Regions from separate parts of the Arthrobacter sp. SE2 genome, predicted to be linked through region 3. Evidence: riboswitches for the same ligand, from Rfam matches in the RefSeq annotation. Region 3 holds a riboswitch; each other region holds the start of a gene.
What was found. A riboswitch is a leader RNA that binds a small molecule or an ion and turns the genes downstream of it on or off. The one in region 3 is predicted to bind S-adenosylmethionine.
Positions count from the first base shown of each region.

Region 1: it holds a riboswitch for S-adenosylmethionine, as region 3 does, so the genes downstream of both, AC4CS3_RS18405 (DUF1737 domain-containing protein) here and AC4CS3_RS12740 (hypothetical protein) in region 3, are expected to answer to the same signal.
Region 2: it holds a riboswitch for S-adenosylmethionine, as region 3 does, so the genes downstream of both, AC4CS3_RS01020 (aminotransferase class V-fold PLP-dependent enzyme) here and AC4CS3_RS12740 (hypothetical protein) in region 3, are expected to answer to the same signal.
Region 4: it holds a riboswitch for S-adenosylmethionine, as region 3 does, so the genes downstream of both, metX (homoserine O-acetyltransferase MetX) here and AC4CS3_RS12740 (hypothetical protein) in region 3, are expected to answer to the same signal.

Region 1 is NZ_JBZAYA010000015.1:52,173-59,666, reverse strand. Features, by position in the region: gene AC4CS3_RS18420 (glutamate--cysteine ligase) at 1-1,122, shown strand, start outside; gene AC4CS3_RS18415 (O-succinylhomoserine sulfhydrylase) at 1,132-2,340, opposite strand; gene AC4CS3_RS18410 (rhodanese-like domain-containing protein) at 2,341-2,751, opposite strand; gene AC4CS3_RS18405 (DUF1737 domain-containing protein) at 2,748-3,005, opposite strand; SAM riboswitch class IV at 3,016-3,128, opposite strand; gene AC4CS3_RS18400 (hypothetical protein) at 3,199-3,558, opposite strand; gene AC4CS3_RS18395 (Lrp/AsnC family transcriptional regulator) at 3,614-4,045, shown strand; gene ocd (ornithine cyclodeaminase) at 4,208-5,239, shown strand; gene AC4CS3_RS18385 (hypothetical protein) at 5,449-6,006, shown strand; gene AC4CS3_RS18380 (hypothetical protein) at 6,031-6,600, opposite strand; gene AC4CS3_RS18375 (SLC13 family permease) at 6,708-7,494, opposite strand, start outside.
Region 2 is NZ_JBZAYA010000001.1:208,467-215,960, forward strand. Features, by position in the region: gene aroA (3-phosphoshikimate 1-carboxyvinyltransferase) at 1-93, shown strand, start outside; gene rsgA (ribosome small subunit-dependent GTPase A) at 96-1,211, shown strand; gene hisN (histidinol-phosphatase) at 1,271-2,083, shown strand; SAM riboswitch class IV at 2,245-2,357, shown strand; gene AC4CS3_RS01020 (aminotransferase class V-fold PLP-dependent enzyme) at 2,393-3,817, shown strand; gene AC4CS3_RS01025 (class I SAM-dependent methyltransferase) at 3,868-4,644, shown strand; gene AC4CS3_RS01030 (metal-dependent transcriptional regulator) at 4,674-5,387, shown strand; gene AC4CS3_RS01035 (MFS transporter) at 5,458-6,903, opposite strand; gene AC4CS3_RS01040 (hypothetical protein) at 6,984-7,358, shown strand.
Region 3 is NZ_JBZAYA010000008.1:65,597-73,090, forward strand. Features, by position in the region: gene AC4CS3_RS12720 (P-II family nitrogen regulator) at 29-370, opposite strand; gene AC4CS3_RS12725 (ammonium transporter) at 367-1,782, opposite strand; gene AC4CS3_RS12730 (helix-turn-helix domain-containing protein) at 2,053-2,628, opposite strand; gene AC4CS3_RS12735 (sodium:solute symporter family protein) at 2,932-4,464, shown strand; SAM riboswitch class IV at 4,599-4,718, shown strand; gene AC4CS3_RS12740 (hypothetical protein) at 4,733-5,047, shown strand; gene AC4CS3_RS12745 (hypothetical protein) at 5,086-5,274, opposite strand; gene AC4CS3_RS12750 (VIT1/CCC1 transporter family protein) at 5,540-6,718, shown strand; gene AC4CS3_RS12755 (matrixin family metalloprotease) at 6,765-7,494, shown strand, end outside.
Region 4 is NZ_JBZAYA010000002.1:179,030-186,523, reverse strand. Features, by position in the region: gene AC4CS3_RS03625 (CPBP family intramembrane glutamic endopeptidase) at 1-534, shown strand, start outside; gene AC4CS3_RS03620 (VOC family protein) at 636-1,274, opposite strand; gene AC4CS3_RS03615 (bifunctional o-acetylhomoserine/o-acetylserine sulfhydrylase) at 1,521-2,837, shown strand; SAM riboswitch class IV at 2,998-3,113, shown strand; gene metX (homoserine O-acetyltransferase MetX) at 3,127-4,248, shown strand; gene AC4CS3_RS03605 (hypothetical protein) at 4,250-4,690, opposite strand; gene AC4CS3_RS03600 (SGNH/GDSL hydrolase family protein) at 4,758-5,600, opposite strand; gene AC4CS3_RS03595 (alpha/beta hydrolase) at 5,670-6,323, shown strand; gene AC4CS3_RS03590 (RNA-binding S4 domain-containing protein) at 6,397-6,627, opposite strand; gene AC4CS3_RS03585 (DMT family transporter) at 6,661-7,494, shown strand, end outside.

The sequences.
Region 1 (7,494 bases), on a different contig from region 3:
GACACCGGTCCGCCCCTTGAGGAGATCGACGGCCCCGATACCGGCCTAAGCCACGAGCTCAAGCTTGAACAGATCGAAACCCAGACCCGGCCATGCCGCAGTTACGCCGAGCTCCTGCACCAGATCCGCAGGGCGCGGGGCCTCGCGAGCCATGCCGCCCGGCGCCACGGCGCAAGGATCGCCGCGTTGGCCACCTCGCCCGTGGACGCCGCGTTGCACACCACCCCGGATCCCCGCTACGCCATTATGCTCGAACGTTTCGGCATCACGGCGCACGAACAGCTCACCTGCGGATTCCACGTCCACACTTCGATCGAGTCCCCGGAGGAAGGCGTGATGGTGCTTGACAGGATCCGGGACAAGCTCGCTGTCTTCACGGCGATGAGCGCCAATTCTCCTTACTGGCGGGGTCTGGCTACCGGTTTTGAGAGCTACCGGACGCAGGCGTGGAACCGCTGGCCTTCGTCGGGGCCGTCAGCCATCTTCGGTTCCTTGGCCGCTTACCGACGCGTTGTCAGGAGGCTCATCGAAACGGGAGTGTTGCTGGACGAGGGGATGGTCTACTTCGACGCCAGGCTGTCCCGGCACGTTCCCACGGTGGAGGTCCGGGTGGCCGATGTCTGCCTACGGGCCGAGGATGCGGCGCTCATCGCGGTGCTCGTCAGGGCCTTGGTCGAGACTTCTGTTCGTGAATACCATGCCGGAATAGAGCCGGCGGCCGTGCCCACGGCGCTTTTGCGGATGGCGTCCTGGCAGGCAAGCAACTTCGGACTTCGCACCGAACTGCTGGACTTCGGAACGTTCCGCCCGGAGCCCGCCGCGGACGTCGTCTGGTCGTTGGTGGAGTACCTGGAACCTGTCCTCGCTGAACAGGGCGAATTCGACTTGGTCCAAGCCGGCGTGGCGGCCATCCTGGGCCGTGGCAACGGCGCTATCGAACAGCGTGGTGTTGCCGGGCGCTGGAGCGAGACCAACGGGGGCGCGCCCGACGCCGCCGGGCTGGCCGCCGTCGTCGAGCACGCCGTTCAGATCACGATGCGCTCGGAGAGGGACGAGAGCGACACCAAGCCGCAGCCCGTCCTCACCTGGGTGCGCCAAGACTGGCGCGAAGCGCCGGGTTAACCCGCCGAGCTAAACCTCCTTGAGGGCCCGCTCCAGGTCCCCGATGAGGTCGTCCACATCCTCCAGCCCCACCGAAAGCCGCACGACGCCGTCGCTCAGGCCAATGGCCGCGCGGCCTTCCGGACCCATGGCGCGGTGCGTGGTGGTGGCGGGGTGGGTGATGAGGGACTTGGAGTCGCCCAGGTTGTTCGAGATATCGATCACGGCGAGCCCGTCCAGCAGCGCGAAGGCGGCCTCTTTCGCCGATCGCCCGGCAGAGGGGAGCAGCTCGAAGGTGAGCACGGTTCCGCCGGCCTTCATTTGCTTCGCGGCGAGCTCGAACTGCGGGTGCGACTTCAACAGCGGGTACTTGACCCAGCTGATGGCCGGCTGTTCCTCAAGCCATTCGGCGATCCGCAACGCAGACGCCGAGGAGTGATTGACGCGCAGCGCCATCGTCTCCAGGCCCTTGGTCAGGACCCAGGCGTTGAACGCGGAAAGCGACGGCCCGGTGTGCCGCATGAGCTGCTTCACGGGACCGTCGATGAATTCCTTGGTGCCCAGGATTGCTCCGCCCAGGACCCGGCCCTGGCCATCGATGTGCTTGGTGCCCGAGTAGACAATCACGTCCGCGCCGAGATCGCCGCAGCGCTGCAGCAGCGGAGTGGCGAAGACGTTGTCGACGACGACGGTAGCGCCCGCCGCGTGGGCTAGTTCGCTCACCGCTGCAATGTCCACGATTTCCTGCATGGGGTTCGACGGCGACTCGAAGAACACTGCCGTTGTCGGCTCGGACAATGCGGCACGCCACTGGTCCAGGTCCGGGCCGTCCACGAAGACGGTCTCGACGCCCCAACGGGGCAGGATCTCGTTGAGGATCACGAAGCAGGAACCGAAGAGCGAGCGGGCGGCAACCACGCGGTCGCCGGCGGCCAGCAACGCACCGAGGGCGGTGAAGACAGCGGACATGCCCGACGCCGTCGCGAAACACGCTTCGGTGCCTTCGAGCAGGCGGAGTCGCTCCTGGAAAGTGGCCACGGAGGGGTTGCCGTAACGGGAGTAGACGAAGCGCTCGTCCTCGCCCGTGAATGCGCGCTCTGCGGCTGCGGCGGACTCATAGACGAAGCCGGAGTTCAGGAAGACGGCCTCGGACGTTTCTTGGAAGTTGGTGCGGTCAAGACCGCCGCGGACTGCCTGGGTGTCAGGGCTCCAGCCGGCGGCGTCAGGATTGAAAGTCACTTAGATGTTCCCCAGGTTCGTCGGAAGTCCACGGTTTTTCCAGCCGTTCACGGTTCGCTCGCCGTAGCGGTCCGGTTCGCCCTCGAAGCCCTCGAGGACGTTGTAGGCGGTGTAGCCGGCCTGTGTTGCGGCGATCGCAGCGGCGATGGAACGCTGGCCGGAGCGGCACAGGAAGACCAGTTCGGTGCCGTCCGCTTCCGGAGCCTGCTGCTTCAGATCGTCGATGAAGCGTGAGTTGGGGATCCCGCCGGCCAGGTTCCACTGGATGAACAAGGGATCGTTCTCGGTGGCTTTGGTGTCCGGGATCCCGATGTGTGCCCACTCGCCTTCGGTGCGGACGTCCACCAGGATGGCGCCTTGTTCCAGTTTGGCCCAGGCGTCGTGCGGGCTGAGGTCGCCTGCATAGCTCATGCGTGGCCCTCGCCGTCGAACTCTTCATCAAGCTGGTCTACTGCATTGGCAACTGCTGCGTCCGCGCTGGCGATCGCTGCGGGGAGGACGATGGCCTGCGCCACAATCACGTCACTGCCGTTGAAGGTCGCGGCTGGGCTGCCGTGCAACACATATCCCTCCGCGAGGGCGGTGGAGATCCGCTCGCAGAAATCCTTCGTGTCAGGGCCCGTGATGAGACGGTACGAGAGTTTTTCTTCGGTGGGTTCAGGCATTGGTGCTCCTCAGTCACGCTTGCAGTTCGAAAGTGTCGATACGCCGAGTAGTCACCTGAGGCACCCCGCCGGAGAGAGGGTTGCCGACCAGCAAGTCAGGGCTTCGCGCTGGTGCTCATTACTCAAGAAGAAAATAACATCCACGACGGCGGCCTGCATCACCGGCCGTCGTCATGTTCCGTAACCGGGGGTCTTAGGCGTCGGTTTCTTTCGGCAGCGGTTCAAGGCTTGCCTGGATCCGGGGTGGAATGGCGTCAAACCGCGACGCTACTCCCGTAGGCGAGTAATGGAAAGTGGAACCTTGGTGCTTCCGGATTTCCAGCAACTCGTGCACGGATATCCCGGTGGCCGTGGCGAGCGCGTGCAGCGAGAGGCTGTTGTGATGAGCCAAGGCAAAAACCACACCCGACAGGGCTTCGAAACCTTCTGTCTCGTAGATTTCCTTCACCAAGTTGGACATGCCGTTTGCATCATCGATTGATCCCGCTGACGCACCAGTCGCCATGGCCGTCAGCGACCATGCAGCAGAGTCGGGGCTGATGTAGATGCTCATGTCGATACCCTACGGACTCAGGCCCGCTTGGGGAATGGGCGATACGTTTATCTTTATGGCAGCACTCACCGACCTTGACCGTCAGCTCCTCTCCGCCCTCCGGGAGGACGGCAGGGCGTCCGTGGCGAGCCTCGCGCGTAAGCTGGGCGTAGCCAGGGCCACTGTGAATAGCCGGCTCGAGCGTCTTGTCTCCTCGGGAACCATCGTTGGTTTCACTGCCAGGGTGCGCGACGAGGTCGATCCACTTGCGATTAGGGCTATTGCGCTCATAGCAGTGGAGGGAAGATCGGCCGACAAAGTCATTCGCCAGCTCAGGGGGCTTCCCGAGATTTGGGCGCTGCACACCACGAACGGCGGTTGGGATCTCGTGGCCGAGCTGCGCACGGAAAGCCTCAGCGACTTTGACCAGGTGTTGGGCAGGATCCGCGGCATCGAGGGGATCGTCAATAGCGAGACGAGCCTGTTGCTCAGTTCCGTCCTGCGGTAGCCGTCCGGATGACGGACGCCTGTATCCAATGAGCATTATGTAAAGACGTGTTCATCATTTTGTCCAGCTTTTCAATGAAAAGTACGTACTTTGGCAATTGTGGATGCATATCGCCGCTCCGTAGCCTCGTAGCAACAGTGCTTGTAAGGGAAAGGAGCGCACATGACGCGCTTTGTCGATGTCCGCAATATGGTTCGCTGGACGGCCGGGCGAGGCCCGGAGACCATCATCTCGGAGATGATTCGATACTTGGAAGACGACTTCCGGCGGTGGGAATCTTTTGACAAGACTCCGCGGGTGGCAAGTCACACGCCATTTGGGGTCATCGAGTTGATGCCCACCAGCGACCGGGAAACATACGGCTTCAAGTATGTAAATGGACACCCTTCGAATCCAGCGCGTGGCTTCCAGACGGTGACAGCTTTCGGTGTCCTGTCCGACGTCCATAACGGCTACCCGACGTTCCTCGCAGAGATGACTGTGCTGACAGCGCTGCGGACGGCGGCCACGTCCGGGATGGTCGCGAAGAAACTCGCCTGCCCCGATGCCCGCATCATGGCGATGATCGGGACCGGAACCCAATCGGAGTTTCAGGCCCTGGCCTTCCGGGCGGCCCTGGGCATAAACACTGTCAGGATCTGGGACACGGATCCGGCTGCGATGGAGAAGTTCGTCCGGAACATGTCTCCCCTCGGCTTCGACATCACCATCGCGGGCTCGGCGGCCCTTGCAGTGGAGGGCGCCGATGTCATCACCACCTGCACGGCGGACAAGGCGAATGCCACCATCCTGACGGCTGCCCAGGTCTCGCCTGGTGTTCACATCAACGCGATCGGTGGCGATTGCCCAGGGAAGACCGAACTCGACGCTGCCATCCTGGGCCTCGGCGATGTCTTTGTGGAATACGATCCCCAGACGCGGATTGAAGGCGAGATCCAACAAATGTCCGCCGAATTTCCCGTCACGGAATTCTGGCAGGTCCTGTGCGGGCACGCGCCGGGCCGCACCGCCACGGACCAGATCACGATTTTCGATTCCGTGGGCTTCGCGATCGAGGACTTTTCCGCCCTGCGGTATCTGCGCGATGCCGTTGAGGGTTCGGAATTTTTCGAGGAGATCGACCTCGTCGCGAACCCCGATGACCCCAAGGACCTTTTCGGTCTGGTGCGGGCACTTTCTCCCATCGGATCCTGAGAAGCCCAACTGACTCGCAGTTGTTGTCGTTTACAGGCCGCTAAACGACAACAAATGCGAGTTAGTTGGGGAAGTCTGGTGCGCCGGCCCCAGAACCGGCGCACCAGACGTTTAACAAGCTTGACCGGCCGCAACTAGTTAACTACTGAGGGCATGGCGGCACAATAGGGTCGCCATGCTAAATTTGCCTGCCCGCTACACTCGGATTCATGGTGGCTCATGGGGGAACCAGAACCGTAGCGGTATTACTGGCAGGGCTGCTGCTGGCGGCCGGTTTGTCCGGCTGTCAATATACCGACGCCGGCGATCCCCGGCCCGCTGCCGGGCCCACGCGGAGTTCCCCTCCGCGGGCGCCGTTGCCCACCAAGGATCAGGCAACCGTAGCGCTGGAAGCCAGGAACCTCGTTACCGCCAAGCAACTTCTCGGGGGAGCCTCCGGCGCGGTGATCCTGGAGGATTCCGGCGGTGTGGGCGGCGCCGTTAGCGGGGTTGGAAAGAGTGCAAGGGTCGAGGACGCGGGCCCGTATACTCTGACCGCAGCCTGTGTTGGCGCCTCGGATGTCCACCTTGTCATCGCCCAGGATCCACGGATCGGCCTTGCCCCGCAGGATCAGACGATCGATTGCGCTACGTCCTACTCGCGAGTTGTTCAGCTGCAGCCTGCGTCGGTCAATGTCCAGGTTCTAGTAATGCGGGCTTATTCAGGTGCTTCCGCCGCCTCAACAGGCGGGGGCGTCGCTGCTGTGAGGATCACGGCCGGTGGCTGAAATCCTCCGGCACGCGGGCGACGGTTATGGAATGTCTTCCGGTTCCGCCGAGGGCCCAGGTGGCCGATGCGGCGCGGGAGGGCCGGGGTGCGGGGGGTGGGGTACATGTTTGTGCAGGTGCGGCGGATGCGGACCGCCGTGCGGCGGACGCGGCGGATGCCGGGGCGGGGGTGGGGGGCCCGGTTCCGGCTCGGTCTCCCCAGCCGCGGACTCAGGCACCGTCCGTCCATCGTAGGCACCGGTTTCCTCCGCGGCACCTTCGTTGGGGGCCTCGGTCGCGAGCCCGTAATAGTTGTAGAGTTCCTGTTCCTGCGTCTCCGTGATCACGCCGCGGTCGCTCTCGATGCGCGGGCCGTTCTTCACTTTGTCCTTGGCGAAAGCCACCCTGATCACTGAATTCTCAAGGCTGGCTCCGGAAAGCGGGGCGAAAGACTCGGACATGCCGAACAGGCCGGTCCGCACGGTGACAAAGACAGGATCCCCGGAATCACCGCTGGTGAAAACCTGCTCCACTGAGCCGATTTTCTCCCCGGCGACGTCAACGACAATCCCTCCGTTGAGGACGATGTCATCGATGTCCTGCAGGCTGAGCATGAGGCAGATCCTTCTCGTGTCGGGGTTCCGGCGGTACGGCCGAGCTGTTCTATATTCTGTCCTGATTCTTCGCGCCCGGCGATGGGGCCGGCACGCGCCGAACGCCCTCACTGTCCGGTGACTGCCAGCACCGCTACTGCGGCAAACACGGTCAGAGGAGCAACCATCAGTCCGAAGATCGCGTAGCCCTTCCACGTAATCAGGACGTTCATCCGCATCAGACGGTCGTGCCACAGCAAGGTTGCCAGGGAGGCCCAAGGCGTGATGATCGGGCCCGCATTGACTCCGATCAGCAACGCCGCCATCCGCACTGGGGTCCCCGCCAGCGGTTCTGCGAGCAGGTACGCAGGCAAATTGTTGAGGACATTGGAGCCGGCGGCGCCCGTCGTGGCGAGCCGAACCAGATCCAGGAAGCCCTGGCCTTGTCCGGCCACCTGACTCAGCAACACAGAAGCCCCCAGATGCCTGGCGGCCTCCATCACCAGAAAGAGGCCGGAAGCGAACAGCAATAAGGACCAAGGAATCAGGGTCACCTTGAGAACCCGCGGGCGCCGGAACGCGAACACCACGCCCAGCACTACAGCCCCGGCCAGGGCAGGGATCCATACCGGGACTCCGGACACCAATGCGGGCAGCAGCAGCGCCAGAACCACGGCGCTGCACCCGAGCAGGACCCGGTCCGCCGCAGGCCTGGATTCAGCGCCGGCTGGCTGGTCAGGCCTGCTCCGCCCGACCGGGATCCGTGAATAGCGGTTGCGCAGATCCCGCCGGAAGACGATGGCGATGAACAGCAGCGGTACGACGACGGCCGCAAGGGAGGGCGCCCACATCAGGCCAGCAAACCCGCCAGGAGTAATACCGCCAAGACTGTGCTGCGCCAGAAGGTTCGTCAGG
Region 2 (7,494 bases), on a different contig from region 3:
AAGACCATGCCCGAATTTCCGCAAATCTGGGCATCGATGCTCAGTGCCGGCCAGGCGGTCGCGGACACGGGTTCAACGGAGACAAGCAACTAACGATGGCCCGCGACGCAAGCTCCTGGGATGAGTCCGACGTCCGGATCCGCCCCAACAAGAAGGGCACACGCCCCCGCACGAAGGACCGCCCCAGCCACGACGACGCCGTGATCGGGCGCATTATTACGGTCGACCGCGGCCGCTACACCGCGATAGTGGGCGAAAGCTCGGACAACGAGCGCATCGTCATTGCCGCCCGTGCCCGGGAACTGAGGCGCTCCCCTGTGGTTCCCGGAGACTTCGTGGCCCTCGTCGGCGATGTGTCCGGAGCCCCGGACACCCTCGCCCGCCTCGTGCGCGTCGAGGAGCGCAAGACCCTCCTGCGGCGAAGTGCCGATGACACGGATCCGATCGAACGGGCCGTCGTCGCCAACGCCGACCAGCTCGTGGTGGTGGTCGCGGCCGCCAACCCGGAGCCGCGCACCGGATTCATCGACCGCGCCTTGGTGGCAGCGTACGACGCCGGAATCGAGCCGCTGCTGCTCGTCACCAAAGCGGACGTCAAGGATCCGACGGAATTGCTCGCCAACTATGTGAGCCTTGGTTTTCCCATCATCATCAGCCGGACGGCCGACGCAGGCGCCTCCGGTATCGATGCCCGCTCCGACGACGGCTTGTCCGCCCGCCTCGATGGCGACGCCGTCGATCAATTGCGGGACTACCTCGACGGCAAGGTCACCGTGCTCCTGGGCCATTCCGGCGTCGGGAAGTCCACCATGGTGAATGCCCTCACCGGCGCCGAGCGCGCCACGGGCGGGGTCAACGCGGTGACGGGGCGCGGACGGCACACCTCGTCCTCTGCCCTTGCTCTGAAACTCAGCGACGCCCCTGGCGGCAGCTGGATCATCGATACGCCCGGCATCCGCTCCTTCGGCCTCGCCCACGTGAACCCGGACCGCATCCTGCATGCCTTCCCGGATCTGGAACCCGGAACCGAAATGTGCGAGCGAGGCTGCAAGCACGATGCTTCCGCGGTTCGATGCGGACTGGATTCCTGGGTCGCCGACGGCCACGCCGGCGAGGCAGGCCCGGCCCGCTTGGCGTCGTTGCGCCGGCTCCTCGGCGCGGACCCGCGCATGGAAGCCCAGGAGACCAAGGAATTGGGTACCGTCAACTAACTGCGCGCTTGCCGTCCTACCTCCCCGGCTCACCGGCGAATAGACGGTAGTTTGGAACCATGACCCAACCCGATTCGAGCTACAACGACGACCTGCGGCTGGCACACGTCCTGGCCGACTCCGTCGATTCCCTGACAATGGAGCGGTTCAAGGCCCTGGACCTCCAGGTCGAGACCAAACCCGACCTGAGCCCCGTCACCGATGCAGACAAAGCCGCCGAAGAAGCAATCCGCGGGCAGCTCTCCCGTTCCCGCCCCCGCGACGCCGTCCTCGGGGAAGAATTCGGCAGCACGGGCCACGGCTCGCGGCGTTGGATCATCGATCCCATTGACGGGACCAAGAACTTCGTGCGTGGCGTACCCGTCTGGGCTACGCTGATCGCCCTCGTGGACGAGGGCGAGGTAGTAGTGGGGCTCGTGAGCGCTCCGGCGCTCGGCAAGCGTTGGTGGGCGGCCAAGGGCTCGGGCGCCTACATGGGCCGGTCGCTGGCCGCAGCCACCCGGTTGAAGGTTTCCAACGTGTCGCGGCTCGAAGACGCCTCGCTTTCCTACTCCGAGCTTTCCGAGTGGAAGCAGCACGATAAGCTGGACAACTTCCTGGGCCTCGAGAACGATGTCTGGCGCAGCCGTGCGTACGGCGACTTCTGGTCCTACTGCCTCGTGGCCGAGGGCGCCGTGGACATCGCCGCCGAGCCGGAACTCCAGGTCTACGACATGGCGGCTTTGGTGCCGATCGTGACGGAAGCCGGGGGGCGCTTCACGTCCCTGGACGGTGCGGATGGTCCCTTCGGCGGAAACGCCGTGGCCACTAACTCGATCCTGCACTCCGAGGTCCTCAAGAGGCTCAACCCCGAGCTCGACGACCTCCTCTAGTCCGCTCTCTCCACTGAATAAACGACGGCGGACGCCCACTTTTGGGGGTGTCCGCCGTTTTTTCTTCGGCAGAAGGCACACTTTTCCGGCGGTGTAATAATCCGCTTAACAATCGCCGGTCACATTGGAATGAGCCTTGCTGGTGTCCTACGCTCTTTACAGGTCACGAGTGCCAGCGCGAAACCCCGGTTTGCTGGCCGGCAACCCTCCATCGCGGCGGGGTGCCCCGGGTGACGACCCGGCCGGTCCGGAACGGATGCGGCAAGCGCGGACCCCCTGCACGCAGGGGTCCCTCTTGAGTGAGGTCCCATGAGCACAGCCACATTTACTTCCCCGGCTCTTTCGCTGAACAACGAATCTGCACAGCACCGCGGTGAAACCCTCCCCCGGGCATCGCGCCCGCTCGCCGCGGTCACCGGCGCGGAGTTGCAGGCACCCTTGATCCAGGGCGGCCACATCCGCTACGCCAACCTTGACTACGGCGCTTCCGCACCTGCGCTGACCGTGGTTTCCGCGTACCTCAACGAGATCCTGCCGTACTACGCGAGCGTCCACCGCGGCGCAGGCTATGCCTCCCAAATCAGCACCTCGGTCTATGAAAACGCCCGCAACATCGTCCGTGACTTCGTTGGCGGCCGGCCGGACGATTCGGTCATTTTCACTCGCAACACCACCGATTCCCTCAATCTACTGGCCGGCTGCCTGCCAGTTGAGGACGGTCGACACATTGGCGAAGTCCTTTACCTGGACATTGAGCACCACGCCAATCTCCTCCCGTGGCAAAGTGTCCCCCACCGCAGCATCGTTGCCGCGGGAACGTTGTCCGAGACCGTCGCCAATGTCCGCACGGCGCTCTCCCACGGCGGCGTCAGCCTTCTGGCTGTCACCGGCGCGTCAAACGTGACCGGCGAAATCCTGCCCATCAAGGAACTCGCTGCCTTGGCCCACGAATTCGGGGCGCGGATTGTGGTGGACGCGGCGCAACTCGCCCCGCACCGCAGAATCGACATCGCCGCAGCGGATGTCGACTACTTGGTTTTCTCTGGGCACAAGCTTTATGCACCGTTCGGCGCAGGTGTCCTGGTGGGTCGTCCCGACTGGCTCGACGCCGGCACACCGCACCTGGCCGGAGGCGGGGCCGTCCGCGAAGCGCGCCTCGATTCGGTCAGCTGGGCCACAGGACCGGCCAGGCACGAAGGCGGCTCGCCGAACGTACTCGGCGCGGCCACCCTCGCCCGGGCCACGCAGGTCATTGCCAGCCTCGACCACGATGAATGGCACGCCCACGAGGCCGCCATCCGCTCGCATCTGGTCGACGGCCTCAAGGAAATCGACGGCGTGACCGTACACCAGATCTTCAGCGACACGGATCCCCAGGACACCATCGGCGTCGTGAACTTCTCGCTCCAGGGCTACGACGCCGGACTTGTGGCTGCCTATCTTGCGGCCGAGCACGGCATTGGCCTGCGCGACGGACGCTTTTGCGCCCACCCGTTGCTCAAGCGCCTCGGCCTTCCCTCCGGATCCCTGCGAGCCAGTTTCGGCGTGGGCTCGCGCTTGGAAGACGCCACCCGGCTCATCGCGGGCATCCAGGCGCTCAAGAGCAATGGCCTCGGCTGGGACTACGTGGTGGATGCCGGCCGGTGGGTGCCGGCGAACGACCACCGAAGCTACCCGGAGTGGGCTCCCAACACTCCCGGGACCGCGGGCGCCGCTCCCTGCAGCACCGACTGATTGCGGTAGATTCGTAGGGTATTTTTCCTGTCCTACGAAGGAGTTCCTGCGTGGCCCCGCGACCCAAAGGCACGTCAGCTGGCCCGAAGCTCTATGAGGAGCGGCGCCTTGAACTCGGTCAGAGTTTCCAGGACGGCGGAGAACACTATGACCGTGTCAGGCCCGGCTACCCTGCGGATTCAGCTGACTGGCTGCTGCCTGAAGGCGCGCGGGACGTGGCAGACATCGGCGCCGGCACGGGGAAGTTCACGTCGCTCCTTGTCGAGCGCGGGCTGGCTGTGTCCGCAGTGGACCCTTCCACGGACATGCTCACCCAGCTGCGCAAAACGTATCCACAAGTGGTCGCCCTGGAGGGCACGGCCGAGGCAACTGGACTGGCGGACTCAGCATTCGACGTCGTCAGCGTTGCCCAGGCCTGGCACTGGTGCGATCCCCTCGCCGCCAGCACCGAGATCGCCCGGATCCTTCGACCCCAGGGCGTTATCGGCTTGATCTGGAACCAATTGGACACTTCAGTGCCCTGGGTCCATCGCTTGTCCCGCATCATGCATGCCGGCGATGTCCACAAACCGGACTTCCGGCCTGTGGTGGGCCCGGAGTTCGCCGGGCTTGAAAGTCACTTGACGCGCTGGGAGGATCCCGTGACTCCGGCCGATATCCTCGAACTCGTGAAGTCGCGCAGCTACTATCTGAGGGCGAATGACGCCACCCGGGCCAAGGTCATGGGCAATCTTCAGTGGTACCTCTTCGAACATCTGGGCCATGCCGAGGGCGAGGTCATCCCGTTGCCTTATCTCACGCAGAGCTGGCGGGCGCGGAAAGTCTGATTCGGCCGGTTCACGATAGGCTTGGAACCGTGAAGACCAGTGCGCCCTCCTCCTCGATCGAGGACTACGTCAAGGTCATCTACTCCTTTACGGAGTGGCAGGACAAACCCATCACGTCCTCACAGCTCGCGCAGCGGCTCGGTGTCGCCAATTCCTCCGTCTCGGAGATGGTCCGCAAACTCAAGGACCAAGGCCTGGTGGACCACCAGCCCTACAGCGCCATTACTTTGACCCCCCAGGGAATGCAGCTTGCCCTGGGCATGGTCCGCCGGCACCGCCTGATCGAGACCTACCTCGTGAGGGAGTTGGGCTACAGCTGGGATGAAGTCCACGACGAGGCCGAGATGCTCGAGCACGCTGTCTCGGACACGTTCATCGATCGCATGGCCGCCAAGCTGGGCAACCCCGGACGCGATCCCCATGGTGACCCCATCCCCGCTGCGGACGGTTCGGTGAGCCTGCCGCATGCGCACCGGATGATCGAGCTCGACGACGGCCATTCCGGGAAGATCACCCGGATCAGCGACGAAAACCCGGAGCTGCTGCGGTACCTGTCTGCCGAGGAAATCGACCTCGATGCCAGCATCGAGGTGATTGGCCGCAAACCGTTCGGCGGTGCGCTGGTGGTGCGGATCGGAAAAGGTCCGGGCAGCCGCGACTACGATCTCGCCGATGAGGTCGCCTCGGCGCTCTGGGTGGCCACGGACGCTGTCCACGAAGGCTGCGTCCTCGCGGAACGCTGACGAAGCTGTGTACTGAAATGCCCGTGTCTTAGAAAGCGTGTCTTAGAAAGCGTGTCTTAGAAAGCGCTGTTCAGGCGCGCTGGGCGGCCGTCCCGCCGTCGTCGGCGGCTGGACCTTCCGGAGAGTCCATCACCGCAGCGCCCAAGACCGGGTTCCGGATCCCGACGGCGGATGCCGCCGCCCCGAGGAAGAACAGCACAGCGGTGACCACCACGGCGTTCATGAGACCTTGGCGGGTGAAGACCGGGCCGATGATGAGCCCTGCAAATGCGATGCAGATCAAGCCTGCGATGCGGGCCACGGCGTTGTTCACTGCGGAGCCGATCCCTGCCTCTTCAGTGGGTACCGCGCCCAGGATGGCCGCAGTGAGGGGCGCCACCAAGGTGCTGAGGCCGATCCCGAAGACGATCTGCCCGGGCAGCACTTGCGTCCAGTAGTTCAAGGGCTCCTGGACGGCCAACGTCATGAGAAAACCGATTCCACAGATGAACGGGCCGGCCGCCATGAACCACCGCGGACCGTACCTGCCGGCGAGTCCGCCGAAGAATGAGGCCGTGAGCATCAGGAGGACCGTCGCGGGGAGCAACGCGATGCCGGCAGTGGTTGCTTTCATCCCTCCCACTTGCTGCAGGTAGATGCCTACGGCGAAGAAGCCGAGGGACAAGGCGCCGTAAATGGCCAGCGTGGCGATGTTTCCCCAACCGAAATTACGGATCCCGAAGAGCCGAAGGGGCAGCATTGGTTCCGGGGTCCTGGCTTCGTGGACCAGGAAGAAGACCAGGCCAACGGCTCCAACGACGAGAGGCATCCAGACCACCATGTTGCTCCAGCCCATGCGCCCTTGTTCGATGAAAGCGTAGACCGGGCCACCGAGTCCCACCATGGCCAGGAATGCGCCGAGGTAATCGATCTTCTTGCTTGTGTCCGTGGCGGCATCGGACTTCCGCAGCCCCGCGAGGATCGGCCAAACGGCGACGGCCGGAATCACATTGATAAAGAAGATGACGCGCCAGGACAGCAGGTCGACCGATGCGCCGCCGATCAGCGGGGCAACGATGGCGGCCGCGCTGGTCCAACCGGACCATTGGCCGATTGCCTTGGACTGCGCAGGCCCGGAGAAGAACGTGACGATCATGGCGAGCGAACTCGGGACAAGCAGTGCCCCGGCAATCCCCTGCAGGGCCCTCGATATCACCAGCACCTCCCCGTTCCAGGCGAGACCGCACATGACGGAGGTGAGGGTGAAGCCGGCGAGTCCCCATTCCAGGATGCGCGCACGGCCGAAGTGGTCGGACAGGGATCCGGCGACCAGTATTAGCGCGCCGAGGGTCAAAAGGTAGGCGTCCACCACCCATTGCTGGATGACAAGCCCACCACCGAGTTCGCGGCCAATCGCCGGGAGCGCTAGGTTCACCACGAAGCCGTCCAAAATGGCGATGAAGGAAGCCACAATAGCCACAACAAGGACCCGCTTTTGGAGCGGAGTGCTTGGCAGCAGGGCCGCTGCGTCGGTCATGAGCACAGCCTACGCCTGCTTGTCCGCTCGCGTCCGGATTCCTGCCCGATCCTGCCACTGCGAAATTCCCGTATCGTTGAATGGTGATTAGCAGACGTGACGCCGCACTGGCCCTTGATATTTCGATGGAAATGGCCCAACGCCACGGCATCCCCTCCAGGCTTTCACAAGCCGAGCTGAGCGAGCTGCAAGACAATCCACCGCAGTGGCTCGTCCAATCCCGTGCCAACCGCACCGGCAAGCGTCCTGTTTGGGTGCACCTGAGCTGCGTCGTCTGCGGTTACACCGAGGCTGCGCGTCCCAAGAAATGGTGGCCGGACTTCACCTACGTATTCTGTGGCCACCACCGGAACAGCGAGGTTCCCGGAATCCTGCCCGGAGAGGTCCGCAGCGAGTACGAAGGAATCGGCTCGCGGTTCGTGGGCATTGTGGACGTCCCGGCTTCCGAAGCCTAGTTGCCCGGGCGTTGTTTCTGGCGCCTCCGGCCCCCGGTTGCTTTCGCCTGAAACAGGCGTAACTTACAAGGAGAGGGCCTTTCAGGACCCTCTTTGCAGGATCTTCACGGAAAGATCCGTAGTTAGGGAGCATGAC
Region 3 (7,494 bases):
CCCACACAGTGTTTTCCAGCCGATCGCCCTAGCTGATCGCAGACGCGCCGCGCTCCCCTGTCCGGACTCGCACCGCCTGGGAGACCTCGATGGTCCAGATCTTGCCGTCCCCGAATTGGCCGGTACTGGCGCCGGAGATGATGGCGTCCACTATTCCGTCCACCAGCTCGTCCGTCGCCAGGACCTCCACCCGGATTTTGGGAAGGAGATCGGAGTTGTATTCCGCGCCCCGGTACACCTCGATGTAGCCCCGTTGTTGGCCATATCCGTTCGCTTGGCTCACGGTCATCCCGTTGACTCCAAAGCGTTCCAGGGCTTCCCGGACCTCGTCGATCCGCTCCGGCCTCACGATGGCCGTAACCAGTTTCACGTCGACGCCTTGCTGCGCATCCGATCTGTTTTCCCGTTGGAGCTAGTTTCTGGTTCACCGCTGGAACCCGACGGAGTTTTGCCGTTCTGTGGTTCTCCGGGATTGAAGGATCCGCCGACCATGGCCAACTCGTAGGCGGTTTCCGCGTGCTCCGTGATGTCGATGCCCGCCAGCTCTTCGTGCTCCTTGACGCGCATGCCCACAGTCTTGTGGATGGCCAGCCCGATGAGCGTCGTCATGATCGCCGTCCACGCGGTGACCACCAGCGCCGTCAATATTTGGGGCCAGAACTGGGTCAGGCCGCCGCCGTAGAAAAGACCGCCTTCAGTCTTTGCCGAAGGTACGGCGAAGAATCCGAGGGACAGGGTCCCCCACAGGCCGCCGACAAAGTGGACGGCAACAACGTCCAAGGAATCGTCCAGGCCGATCTTGAACTTCAGTCCGATGGCCAGCGCGCAGACGGCACCGGCGATGACGCCAATGACGATCGCGCCAATCGGATCCACGAATCCACAGGCCGGGGTGACTGCCACCAAGCCCGCGACGGCGCCGGATGCGGCGCCGAGGGACGTGGCGTGGCCGTCGCGGAGCCTTTCGACAAGCAGCCAGCCGAGGAGCGCTGCGCTTGTGGCCAGGAGGGTATTTGTCCAGGCGAGCGCGGCGATTCCATCAGCGGCCAGTTCCGAACCGGCGTTGAATCCAAACCAGCCGAACCACAGCAGGCCTGCCCCGAGCATCACGAAGGGGAGGTTGTGCGGCCGGATGTTGGGATCTTTCATGAATCCGAGCCGTTTGCCGAGCACGACTGCCAGCATCAGTCCGGCCATGCCCGCATTCATGTGGACGACGGTGCCACCGGCAAAGTCGAGGGCTGAGATCTTGCTGCCGATGATCCCGGTGGAACCGAAGAGCCCGCCACCCCAGACCCAGTGGGCGATGGGAGCGTAGACGATGGTGACCCAAAGACCGGCAAACAGCAGCCACGGGCCAAACCTGACACGTTCAGCCACAGCGCCGCTGATCAGCGCGACAGTGATGATGGCGAACGTGGCTTGGAATCCTATGAAGACCATGTCCGGCAGCCCGGGGGCTTTCCCGCCAATGACGTTGGCCAGTCCGCTGAGTCCGAAGTTCGCGAAGGGATCTCCGATGAAGCCGCCCAGGGTATCCGGGCCGAACGCGAGTCCGTAGCCCCACAGGGCCCAGACCACCGCGACCACGCCAATGGCACCGAAGCTCATCATCATGATGTTGAGGACGGACTTCATCCTGACCAGGCCGCCGTAGAAGAACGCCAAACCTGGCGTCATGAGAAGAACGAGGGCGGAAGCTGCAAGCATCCAGGCTGTTGCGCCGGGATCGAGGGTCTGGGGGTTCACATCCAGCCCTACGCTGAAGAATACTGGGTTCATTTCGGGAGCCTTCCTGCATATACGGCGCTCCATGGCGCCCGCACGGCGAGACCATTTTTAAAACGAACAGGTCCTGGTACCTCACGGGTTACCGACCTTGACAAGTTGCGTTGACTCGAACGTACAGTCGGCCTGTTTCAGCCTTCGGCACGGTTCATTTCAGGCACGTAACACCAAAGGCCCTAGGGTTAAATCCGGAAGTCAGTCATGTTTCAGGCGTGTAACACGCCGCGTGTCGGCCTCGTACGCCGGGTGGGCAAGGCGCCAGCGTCAGCGGCTGGCTGCCGGCACCAGGATCCAGAGCACCTCGACGGGCTCGTCCGTCGGATTGACCCAGGTGTGCGGCTCGCGGCCCGGGAAGGACAGCGTGTCTCCCTCTTCGAGCTCGTACTCCTCGTTGGTGAGGATCAATTTGATCCGGCCCTTGACGACGTGGAGGACATCGACGTCACAATCGACGGCGTAAAGCTCGGCTTCTCCGCGGCCGCGTGGCTCGATGGAGGCCTGCAGGATCTGCAACCGCCGTTCCGATCGGGCAGTCAGGAGCCGCTCCACGATGCCCTGGCCACCGAGCGAAATCCGCGGCCCGTCGTCGCGCCGGGTCAGGTGCGTCTCCGGTGCAGCGAAAAGGTCTCCGATGGACACTGAAAGAACTTGGCAAAGCGTCACAAGGGAAGCGACCGACGGCGATGTCAGGTCACGCTCCACACGGCTCAGGAACCCTTTGGTCAGGCCGGTGGCGTCGGCAACCTGCTCGATGGTGAGCCGCTGCGATTGGCGGGCGGCGCGGATTCTGGAACCGATGGCAACGGGGACGTTGCTCGGTTCAACGGGGAGAGCCTTCATTCACGAACCTTTCAGGCCGTTTATGCGGCCCTGTCATTGCAGCAATAGTAGCCGGATCGCCCGCGTGGCAGGGCCTTTGGCTAGCTGGAGGGCCGCCGATGAGTCCGCTGCGCAAGACAGCGTCTTGACTGTTACTCGCATCACTACGTATCCTCATAGGCAACAAGTGTTGTTTGTGAGGCATACATCACAGACTACTCTCCCCAATCACCAGCGCAGAGACCTTCCGCAACCCCGCACGAAACCCAGCGGACCGGCGTCGGAATCCCCCGGAGCTCTGCGCATCACTTTCAGGAGCCAACCGTGGACTCTTCGTTCATCAATATTGCGATCGTGGTGGTGTATTTGCTCGCCATGCTGGCCTTCGGCTGGTGGGGCAAGTCGCGCACCAAGAACAATAGCGACTTCCTGGTGGCAGGACGCCGCCTCGGTCCGATGCTCTACACCGGCACCATGGCCGCCGTCGTCCTCGGCGGCGCATCGACGGTTGGCGGCGTCGGTCTCGGCTACAAGTTCGGCGTCTCCGGCATGTGGCTGGTGGTCGCGATCGGTTCGGGCGTGCTCCTCCTGAGCCTGCTTTTCGCCGGCACCATCCAGCGACTGAAGATCTACACGGTCTCCCAGATGCTGAGCCTGCGTTACGGCCAGCGCGCCACGCAGACCTCCGGCATCGTCATGCTGGCCTACACCCTCATGCTGTGCGCCACGTCCACTGGCGCCTACGCCACCATCTTCGTTGTCCTCTTCGGCTGGGAGCGCTGGCTTGCCATCGCCGTCGGCGGCGCAATCGTCCTCGTCTACTCCACCATCGGCGGCATGTGGTCCATCACCCTCGCCGACCAGGTGCAGTTCATCATCAAGACTGTGGGCATCTTCTTCCTCATGCTCCCGTTCGTCCTCAACGCCGCCGGCGGCTTCGACGGCATCCGTGCCCGGGTTGACGCCAGCTTCTTCCAGTTGGACGGCATCGGAGCGCAGACCATCGTCACGTACTTCGTGGTCTACACCCTGGGCCTCCTGATCGGCCAGGACATCTGGCAGCGCGTCTTCACCGCCAAGACCCCCAAGGTGGCCCGTTGGGGCGGCGCCACTGCCGGCATCTACTGCGTCCTGTACGGCGTCGCCGGCGCCTTGATCGGCCTGGCCGCCCGCGTGGCCCTGCCCAACATCGACGTGAAGGCCCTTGGCAAGGATGTTGTCTACGCCGAGGTAGCCACCCACATCCTGCCGATCGGCATCGGCGGCCTCGTCATGGCCGCGGCGGTCGCGGCCATGATGTCCACCGCTTCCGGGGCCCTCATCGCCGCGGCCACCGTTGCCCGCGCCGACGTAGTCCCGTTCGTGGCCAGCTGGTTCGGCAAGACAATCAACACCGACGACACCGAAAACCCCGAGCACGACGTCAAGGCCAACCGGTACTGGGTCCTTGGCCTGGGCATCGTGGCCGTGCTGATCTCGATGGCGGCGCAAGACGTCGTGGTGGCCCTGACCATTGCCTACGACATCCTGGTGGGTGGACTCCTGGTTGCCATCCTGGGCGGCCTGGTCTGGAAGCGCGGCACCGGTATTGCCGCGGCCTGGTCCATGGCAGTCGGGTCCGTACTGACGCTTGGCCTGCTGATCGCCTACGCCACGGGAATCATCCCCAGCGAAGACGGCGTCTACGCCAACGATCCCATCTACTGGGGCCTCGGCGCCTCGCTCCTGGTCTACGTTGTGGTCTCCCTGCTGACCCCGCCAACCGAGCCCGCGGTCCGCGAAGCTTGGGACCGCCGCGTTGCCGGAGCGGCCGTGGAGGAACTCCCCTTGGAAGCCCACCCGGTTGCCAGCCACTAAGCTTCACAGAACCAAGTACGACGGCGGCGCCGCACCTTCTCCTCGAGGGTGCGGCGCCGCTGCCGTTTGGAACCGTTTCTACCGGGCCTTAATACCGGGCAGCGATTGTACCGTTCCATGTACAGTAGGAAGAGCTTCAAGAGATGTGGTGCCAAGCTCCGACTTGCCACACGCCAACCCCATGTTCACGGGTGGTTCGGATGAAGAAGCGGCCCGGCTCGGACCAGAGACAACCGAACGGGCAAGAGCAACTCCACAGGAGAAGGCCATGCCTTTCGAAAACGGCGCCGGCGCCGACCGCACCACCCAGTCTGGCACCCTATTGTTGCCCCGCCCCCGGCGGGTGGACGAGTTCGTCCGGGTGATTCCAGGCGTCGACCTGTCCCAAGGCTCCATCACGTTCGTGGTGGACGGGAACTTGGAACGCTATTGGCATCATGAGCCGCGGCTCATCACCGAAGCGCTCTCAAAGGCGGTCCAGCCCGCCCGCTGGTTCCCGGCGACACGGAAACTCACCCTTACGGTGGCGGCAACCGGGCACCGGGCAGGCGTGCAGAAGCACTTCATCCTGAGCGCGTTTTAGCTGCCAGGGTTTAGCACGTCGGGTTTAGCGAGCCGGGGCTATTCGATATCTTCAGCCTCACGGTGTTCGTCGGCATCGAGGGCAACCGGCCGCTCGTCGTCGTCAAGAACCTCGGATTGGTCCTCCCAGTCCTCGTCCACCGCCAGGTCCTCGTTGTAGTCATAGGCGGGATCGGCCTCGACCGTGGGACGGTCGGGGTGGCGGGCGTGGGTCTCGGTGCTGTCCATGGTGCAACCTCCGTTCGACGTGCCGCTGAGCCCATCGCACAGGCATAGGAGGCAACCGTCCAGCGCTACCCCGCCAATTCGTGGACCCTGTCCATCCATCCCAGCACTGCCCCCAGCCGCGGTCAAGGCTTCCCGGGAGCCTCCTGTTTTTGAGGGGGACCTAAATTCTCCAGTGAGGATTACCGGCCGAAAAACCGCGGAAATTGGCGATAGAGTGGAGCCGCAATGAGGCGATGAAGCCCGCCCCAGCAACCCAGGAGTCCCGGTGCAACCGCACACAAAACCCTCGCATCCAGACAACTCGCATTCAGACAATCCGCAGGACTCAAGCAGTCCATCGCAAGACGTAGCAGCCCCCAAGACTCCCCCGTCGTCGTCGGACATCAAGCGCTGGCGGCAGTACCTGGCGGATGAGCGAGCCGAGGCCGCCGTTTACCGCCAACTGGCGCAGCGTCGTGACGGCGAGGAACGCGAAATCCTCTTGGCCCTCGCAGAGGCTGAAGGCCGCCATGAGGCACACTGGCTCAAGCTCCTCGGCGAACATGCCGGCATGCCTAAGGCGGCCTCGGTCCGAAGCCGAATGCTCGGCTTCCTGGCCCGGAACTTCGGATCTGTGTTCGTGCTGGCCCTCGCCCAACGGGCTGAAGGCCGCTCGCCTTACGCGAAGGATCCAGCAGCGACCCGCGCCATGGCGGCCGACGAACAGATCCACGAAGAAGTAGTCCGCGGCCTGGCGACGCGCGGCCGCAACAGGTTGTCCGGCACCTTCCGCGCCGCCGTATTCGGCGCCAATGATGGCCTGGTCAGCAACCTTTCCCTCGTGATGGGCATGGCGGCCACCGGCGTTCCCGCCACCGTGGTCCTGTTCAGCGGCATCGCGGGCCTGCTGGCGGGCGCCCTGTCCATGGGTGCCGGCGAGTATGTCTCGGTCCGCTCGCAACTCGAGCTCCTCAAGGCCACCCGGCCCACCCAGGCCACGCTGACCGCAGCCCCTGCACTGGACATCGAGCACAATGAGCTGGTCCTCGTGTATCTGGCCCGGGGCATGTCCCGCGAAGCCGCCGAACACCGGGCCGCCGAACGCATGGGCCTCTACAGCTGCGATTGCGATCCCAGCCTCTCGCTCCACCCCGAAGTGGAAGAAACCGTCAATGAGCACCAGGCCGTAGGCTCCGCCTGGGGCGCCGCAATCTCGAGCTTCTGCTTCTTCGCTTCGGGCGCCATCGTGCCCATCCTGCCGTTCATCTTCGGCATGACGGGCTTCGCGGCGCTTGCTGTGGCCGGTACGCTGGTGGGCATCGCGCTTCTGTCGACCGGCGCCGTCGTCGGCTTGTTGTCCGGAACCTCGCCGCTGACCCGCGGCCTCCGGCAGCTGGCCATCGGGCTCGGTGCGGCGGCGGCAACGTATGGGCTGGGACTCGTCTTCGGCGCAGTCATCGGTTAGTAGCGCCGGCCCGACGGGGCGCCGGTGCAGGGACTTGGGGGAAGACTTGCATTCAAACTACGGTTACGACGGCGGTCCGCCGTCCAAGCGCCCCAGTACCGTTCTGGCGCTGTTCCGAAACTTGCTGGTGGTGGCGGCGGTTGCTGCCGTAGCCGTGCTTGTCAGTGGATTCCTCCGCGGCGGCCCCGGCATCACAGGTTTGCTTCCAAACCTGACCCCTTCTGCCCATGCCACCGCAAACACGCCCGGGCAGGACGGGGCTCCCGGGCAGGGACCACAAAAGGCGGCTCGTGCGCCGGATACCCCACCGCCTGGACTGGAGGAAGCCGGGCAGCCGCTCGGCTCCCCCGCGAAGCCTGCGGCAGCCAGCGGCTCCTACAAATTCCTGGCCACCAACGCCGACGGCACCCCCGTTGGCTACTCTCCGTGCCGGCCGCTGCACTACGTGGTCAACGCAGCCCTCGCCCCGGCCGGATCCGAGGGGCTCATCGCCGACGCCATCGCCAAGATCGCTGCCGCCACCGGCCTCAAATTCGTTGACGACGGCCCCAGCACGGAAAGCCCCTCCGAGAAGCGCAAGCCCTACCAGCCCGCGCTCTATGGAGATCGTTGGGCACCGCTGTTGATTTCCTGGACCACGCCCGCGGCGGCTCCGGCGTTGGCAGGAACCGTTATCGGAACCGGCGGCAGCACCATGTACAGCTTCGGCACCGGACCCAAGAGCTACGTCTCCGGAAGCCTGGACCTCGACGCCCCGCAAATCACGGAACTGCTGG
Region 4 (7,494 bases), on a different contig from region 3:
TTCTACTTTCTGTCTTTGCATCGCCAAACGGCGGAAAGCCCCTCGGGTTTCACCCGGCTGGGCTTCACCTTCGCCCGCCCGGGCCGCGACGCGTTGCAAGGACTAGGCCTCGCCGCGCTGATCGGGATCCCGTCGCTTGGCCTCTATGCGGCCGGCCGAGCCCTGGGGATCACGACAGCGATCATCCCCAGCGGCCTGGACTCCTACTGGTGGACCGTGCCGGTGCTGGTCCTCTCCGCGGTGCGGCACGCCGTCGTCGAAGAAGTGATCGTGGTGGGCTACCTCCTGGACCGGTTCGGGAAGTTCGGGTGGAGCACCCCGCTGGCGATCTTGCTCAGCGCGCTCCTTCGCGGCAGCTACCACCTGTACCAAGGCTTCGGACCTTTCATCGGCAACGCCGTCATGGGCCTCGTGTTCGGCTGGATATACACGAAGACCAAAAGGGTCATGCCGCTCGTGGTGGCCCACGCCCTCCTGGACATTGTGGCGTTCGTCGGCTTCAGTGTCTTCGGCAAGGCCATCGGGCTGGGCTAGGTGTCGAGTTAAAAGGTTTCGGCCGCCATTGCGGGGTGACGTCATTGGCACCCGCATAATGGCGGCCGAAGTTTTCCGGGCCTTCCTGGCCCGTTGGTCCGTCAGATCGTGACGGCTCCGTTGGCGGTTTCGAACGTTACCGACATGATTCCCGGCGTTCCGTGCGGAGCCATCCATTGGACTGCGACGTCCTCAAGCGGCTTCTCCACGGGTTCTCCGAGCCATTCGGTAACCCGCTCCGCGGAGCCGGCAATGGTGAGGCTGGACATCTTGACGTCGCTTGGGTACACGAGGGACGGGTGAAGCGCAGGGTCGCCCTCCCAGCGGAGCAGGTACGGAACCTGGGGATCGGCGATGAGTCCCAGGATGCCGATCTGCGACCAAACGAGTTCGCGGCCGTCCGGAAACTTGCGGTTGCCGGGGACAGCAGCGCGTCCGAGCCGCTGTTCGAACGGGCTCAGGTCGTCAACAGCGACGCACCAGCCCATCCAACCGCCTCCTGCGGCGGAGCGTGCACGGACTGCTTGTCCAAAAGGTGCCTTGTCGGATGCCGGGTGGTCTAGGACCTCGACAACTTCGAGGTATTTGTGGTCAGCAAGGGGGATGATCATGTTCCGGGTACCGAAGCGCGGATGCACTCCGCCCCGGACTGCGTCCACTCCCAATGCTGCGGAAATTCGCTCGGTGGTGGCCAAGAGGCCATCTCGTTCACAAGCGTAAGAGACGTGATCCATGCGCATGGCTTCATCTTGGCACTTTGTGATGGAGCTCTCAGCTAAGTCAAGCCTAACCAAGGTGGGATGTATCGAAAAGGCGGCTCAGAGTCACTTCAGGACGCGCCGGGACCGAAAACTACCGTGTTCGTCACAAAGCTTCCGGAGCCCGCAACACCGTCCCTAGACTGGCGGCAACCGAACGCCGGCGGGCTGAATACTTCAGCCCGGCAGGTTGAAGCACGGCAAAAGCCCAGACAACCAGGAGTCCGCATGTCCCAAGGATGGTCATTCGAAACGCGCCAGATCCACGCCGGCCAGGAGCCGGACGCCGCCACCGGCGCCCGGGCGCTTCCCATCTACCAGACCACTTCGTTCGTCTTTCCCAGCGCGGAAAGCGCGGCCAACCGCTTTGCGCTGGCCGAGCTGGCGCCCATCTACACCCGGATCGGCAACCCCACGCAGGATGCGGTGGAACAGCGCATAGCGAGCCTGGAGGGGGGCCTCGCGGCACTCCTGCTGAGCTCCGGGCAGGCCGCGGAAACGTTCGCCATCCTCAACGTCGCCGAGGCGGGCGACCACCTGGTCGCCAGCCCGAGCCTCTACGGTGGCACGTACAACCTGCTAGCGCACACGCTGAAGAAATTCGGAATCTCAGTCACCTTCGTCGAGGACCCGGACAACCTCGACCACTGGCGCGACGCCGTGCGGCCGAACACCAAGCTGTTCTTCGCCGAAGTCGTCTCCAACCCCCGCCAGGACGTTTTGGACATCGAGGGCGTCTCCCGCATCGCGCACGAAGCCGGAGTCCCGCTTGTTGTGGACAACACCCTCGCCACGCCCTACTTGATCCGGCCGATCGAGTGGGGCGCGGACATCGTGGTGCATTCGGCCACCAAGTACCTGGGCGGGCACGGGTCCGCCATTGCCGGCGTCATTGTGGACTCGGGCAACTTCGATTTCGGCAAGGACCCCGGGCGGTTCCCCAACTTCAACACTCCGGACCCCAGCTACAACGGCCTGGTCTATGCCCGCGACCTCGGCAAGGACGGTGCCCTCGGCGCGAACCTCTCCTACATCCTCAAGGCCCGGGTCCAGCTCCTGCGGGACCTCGGCTCGGCGGTTTCCCCGTTCAACGCTTTCCTGATCTCCCAAGGAATCGAAACCCTCAGCCTGCGGGTGGAACGCCACGTGGAGAACGCCACCAAAGTGGCGCAGTGGCTCGAAGGGCGCGACGACGTCGAATCGGTCGCGTACGCGGGGCTGCCTTCCAGTCCGTGGTTCGAACGCGGGCGGAAGTACGGACCCCGCGGCACCGGCGCGGTGGTGTCCTTCACCATCCGCGGCGGGATCGACGCCGGCAAACGCTTCGTGGACGCCCTGGAACTGCATTCGCACGTGGCAAACATCGGGGACGTCCGATCCTTGGTCATCCACCCCGCGTCCACGACACACAGCCAGCTGACCCCCGAACAGCAGGCCGTGGCCGGAGTGACCCCGGGCCTGGTGCGGCTGTCCGTCGGGATCGAGCACATCGACGACATCCTCGCCGACCTCGAGTCAGGATTCCGGGCAGCGAAGGGCCGCTAGTACCGCTCCGGATGGCGCAGGAGGCCGGCGGGCGACGCCGCATGAATCTTCGCCGGCTGGCCTCCTTGGTCACTGCTTCGTGAACAAAACACGGTCAAGTGTCACAAAGGTGTCATAATCTTCGTCAGGAGGGGTCCGGTTTTCCTAGACTCTTCCTATAGGTCATGAGTGCCAGCGACAGCCCCGGCTTGCTGGCCGGCAACCCTCCAATCGCGGCGGGGTGCCCCGGGTGAAGACCTGGCCCTTCGCTGTGTTGGCGGCGGGCAAGCGCGATGTGAGGTGTCAACGAATGACAATTGCTGCAACAGCCATACCCCTTTCCGGTACCCAGGACGGAACCCTCAAATATGTTTCCGTGGGCGGGCTCGAACTGGAGGCCGGAGGTTTCCTGCCGGAGGTCCTCCTTGCGTACGAAACATGGGGGCGGCTCAACGCCGACGCTTCCAACGCTGTCCTGGTGGAACACGCCCTGACGGGCAGCACCCATGTGGCCCGTGGCGAGAGCGACGAAGATGGCTGGTGGGAGCAACTCGTTGGTCCGGGCGCCACCATCGACACGGACCGCTACTTCGTGGTCTCCGTCAACATCGTGGGAGGCTGCTACGGCAGCACCGGGCCGTCGTCGAGCGCTCCTGACGGCAGGCCGTGGGGCTCCCGCTTCCCGCTCGTGACCCTGCGGGACAGCACCGTGGCCGAAGCCCGGCTGGCCGACGCTTTGGGGATCCACAGCTGGCACACGGTCGTGGGCGGGTCCATGGGCGGTGCACGCGCACTGGAATGGGCCGTCAGCTATCCGGACCGCGTCAAGCGATGCGCCGTGATTTCGATCGGGGCGTACAGCACTGCCGAACAGATCGCGTTCGCGCAGGCCCAGACGCTCGCCATCCGGCAGGACGCCGACTTCAACGGCGGCGACTACTATGGCCAGGCCGCGCCCGAGGCAGGGCTGGCCCTTGCCCGGCGGATCGCCCACATCACCTACCGTTCGGCGGATGAGCTGGACTTCCGCTTCGGCAGGAACGCCCAAGGCGGCGAGGCACCCCTCCAGGCTGCCGCATTAGGGGACCGAGGCCGTTACCAGGTGGAGAGCTACCTCGACCACCAGGGCAGCAAGCTGGTCCAGCGCTTCGACGCCAACAGTTACATCGCCATCACCGAGGCCCTCATGAGCCACGACATCACCCGCGGCCGGGGCTCATTGGAGGACGCGCTGTCCGTGGCAACGGCGAAGTTCTTCGTTGCCTCGGTGGACTCGGACCGCCTCTACTTCCCGGAACAATCCCACGAGCTGGCCAAGGCCTTGCCGGGAGAAGTTCCCGTTCACGTGATCGAGGCGCCGATCGGGCACGACGGTTTCCTCACCGAGATCGGCCAGCTCGGCCCCCAACTGCGCGAAGCTTTCTTCGGCTGAATCAGCCGTTCATGATCTCCTGGCGGAGCTTCATGTAATCCTCCATGGCGATTTTCCCGTCGCTGTAGTCCTGGTCCAGTTCGGCCAGTTTCCGTGCCCGGTAGCCTTGGGGCGCGCTGTTCGGCTGGGGCGCGCTGTTCGGCTGGGGCGGGCTGTTCGTTTGCGGAGCAGCCGACGACGGCGGAGCGGCCTGCGGTACGGGCGTCGGCACCGGGGGTTGCGGCTCAGCCGGGAAGATTACCGGGGGTTGCTCCGGGTATCCGACGGGGTAGTTCTGTGGAGGATAGGGCTGACCGGGGTAGTTCTGTGGAGGATAGGGCTGACCGGGGTAGTTCTGTGGAGGATAGTCCCGGAGCCTGCGTTGGCGCGATCGGTTGTACATGCGGATCCCCATCGGAATCAGCCAAGAGCAGACGATGATCCAGAAGATCAAATTGTTCACGGTAGAGGCCTCCTAGGTCTTTCACCAGCTTAGCCTCGCTCCCTGTGACCCGCCCTGTGGTTCCCGCTCAACTCCGGGGCAGGAAGGTGTCGGCAGGACCGAAGACGGGTCCCGGCGTCGGGCGTTTCGGCAAGATACCGTCGCCGGAGGACTGGTGCCGGATCCGCCGGATGACCCAGGGGACAAAATACTCGCGTGCCCATACGAGGTCGCCCGAGCAGGCTTCGCGCCAACTGCGCTGGGGGAGCGGCTTGGGGAACAGCGGCTCGAGGTTGTGCGGCACATTGAGTGAGTCGAGGAGCATCGCGGCGATGGTGTGGTGGCCGAGCGGCGAGAAATGCAGGCGGTCTTCGTCCCACATCTGGGAGTTGGAGAGTTGGCGCAGGGACCACATATCAGCGATCACGGCATCGTGGCGGCCGGCCACGGTGCGGAGGTTTTCGTTGTAGATGGCCACCTTGCCGCGGATCCGGCCAAGTACTGACGACACGGTGTCCGGGCCGTTGAAGAGAACCACGGTGGCGCCTTCGGAACTCAGGGTCTGTACGGCGGCATCGAGTTTCTCGGCCAGGGCGTCGGGGTCGCCGCCGGGACGGATAAGGTCGTTGCCGCCTGCGGAGATGCTCACGAGGTCCGGCTTGAGGTCCATGCACGGGCCAAGTTGTTCGTCGAGGATCTGCTGGAGCAGCCGCCCGCGGATGGCCAGGTTGGCGTAGGCGAAATCCCGGTGTCCCCTGCTCAGTTCCTCGGCTACGCGGTCGGCCCAGCCGCGATGTCCCCCTGGATTGTTGGGTTCCGGGTCGCCGATGCCTTCGGTAAAGGAATCACCCAATGCCACGTAGCGCGTCCACGGATGAATCCGCTCGTCCGGCTTTGCCTCCACCGTGGAATCAGTGTCACTCACGTTCATATCCTGCCTCTTGCTGCAACGCTACGCGCCCGTAGCTTGTTACTCATGGGTAACTGCAAGAATAGTCCCATGAGTCAAGCTTCTGCCTTTCCCGCCCCGGTCGTTTTGTGGTCCCACGACGAGGAGGAGCGGGCTGGAAAGCCGTTGTTGGTCCTGTTGCACGGTTACGGCTCCAACGAGCAGGACCTCTTCAGCCTTGCCGGGCTGTTGCCCCAGGACTTCGTCGTCGCTTCGCTCCGCGCGCCGATCGCGACGGGCCCTGGCTTCACGTGGTTCCCGCTCACGGCGTCCATCGACTACTCCCTCGACGCCGTCAAGGACGCCGCGGAGTACGTGTTTTCCTGGCTGGACTCGTTCAAGTCCAACCACAGCTCGGTGACGCTCCTCGGGTTTTCCATGGGTATGGCCATGGCCACCTCGCTGCTCCGGCAGCGCCCGGCGGACTTTGCCGCCGTCGTCGGGCTTTCGGGCTTCGCCGTCGACGCCGATGCCGACCCCGCATTCCGCGACGCCGAACTGGACGGTTCCGTGCCGCTCTTCTGGGGCCGGGATCAGCAGGATCCTGTCATCACCCCGGACAAGGTCGAATACACCATGGGGTGGGTGCGAAAGCACACGGACCTCACCAAGGTGCTCTACACAGGCATGTGGCACGGCATCAACCAGCAGGAAATCGGCCACGTGGCCGAATTCCTGGAGCACAAGGTCCTCGCGTCCGTCTGAAAGCAACGCGGGGTCACTTACGGCCCATTCTGAGGCACGTAATGGGCCGTAAGTGACCCCGCGTTGCCAAAAGCTAGGAAGCGGCGGTGATCCGCACCGTCTGTCCGTTGACGGTCACGGTGTCGCCTACATGGAGTTGGCGGCCGCGTCGATCGTCGATCTCGCCGTTGACTTTGACGAGGCCGTTCTTGATGAGTTCCGTGGCTTCCACGCCGTCCTCCACTAGGTTGGCGAGCTTCAGGAGCTGACCAAGGCGGATCATGTCGTCGCGGATGGGGATTTCTTCGATTTCCGGGTTGCTCATACAAGCAATGATGCCTGAAGTAAGGTGGTGAAAATGCCGCAGTCGTCCCGCCCCGCGTCCCGAAGTACGTCCCGCCCTTTGCTCACCGGACTGCTCCTCGCCGTGGCCACTGGGCTCGTGATCCCCCTTCAGGGCCGGATCAACGGCGCCCTGGGAGCAACGCTCGACGACGGCATCGCGGCCGCCGTCGTGAGTTTCAGCACCGGGCTCGTACTGATTGTCGCGATCGGACTGGCGCTGCCGAAGGGCCGCGCCGCCCTGCGAAGGATCCTGCCTGCCCTCAACGAGCGGAGCTTTCCGCGGTTCTATGTCCTGGCCGGCGGTATCGGCGCCCTGTTCGTGTTCGCGCAATCGTTCACGGTCGGCTTGCTTGGCGTGGCCTTGTTTACGGTCGCCGCGGTCACTGGCCAGACCCTGAGCGGACTGCTCGTGGACCGGCTCGGCATCGGTCCCGGCGGCAAACGCTCGATCACCGGGGTCCGCATCCTCGGCAGCGTCCTGACGATCGCCGCCGTCGTCTGGGCCGTCTCGCCGCGCCTCGGGGCAGCCGCCGACGTCGGGTCCTTGCTGCTGCCGATCCTGTTGCCGGTCGTGGCGGGTTGCCTCATGAGTTTCCAGCAGGCGATGAACGGCACGGCGACCGTGCACTACGGCAGCCCTATAGCCGCGACGCTGGTGAATTTCGTGGCCGGAACGGTTATTCTCTGGATCGCCTGGCTCGTCAAAGTGTCCTTGATTGGTCCTGGCCACGCCTTGCCTGCCGAATGGTGGTATTACTTGGGCGGGCCGATGGGTTGCGTCTTCATCGGCCTGGCTGCTTTGTTGGTCCGCAGCCTCGGTGTCCTGGTGACAGGGCTCGGGATGATC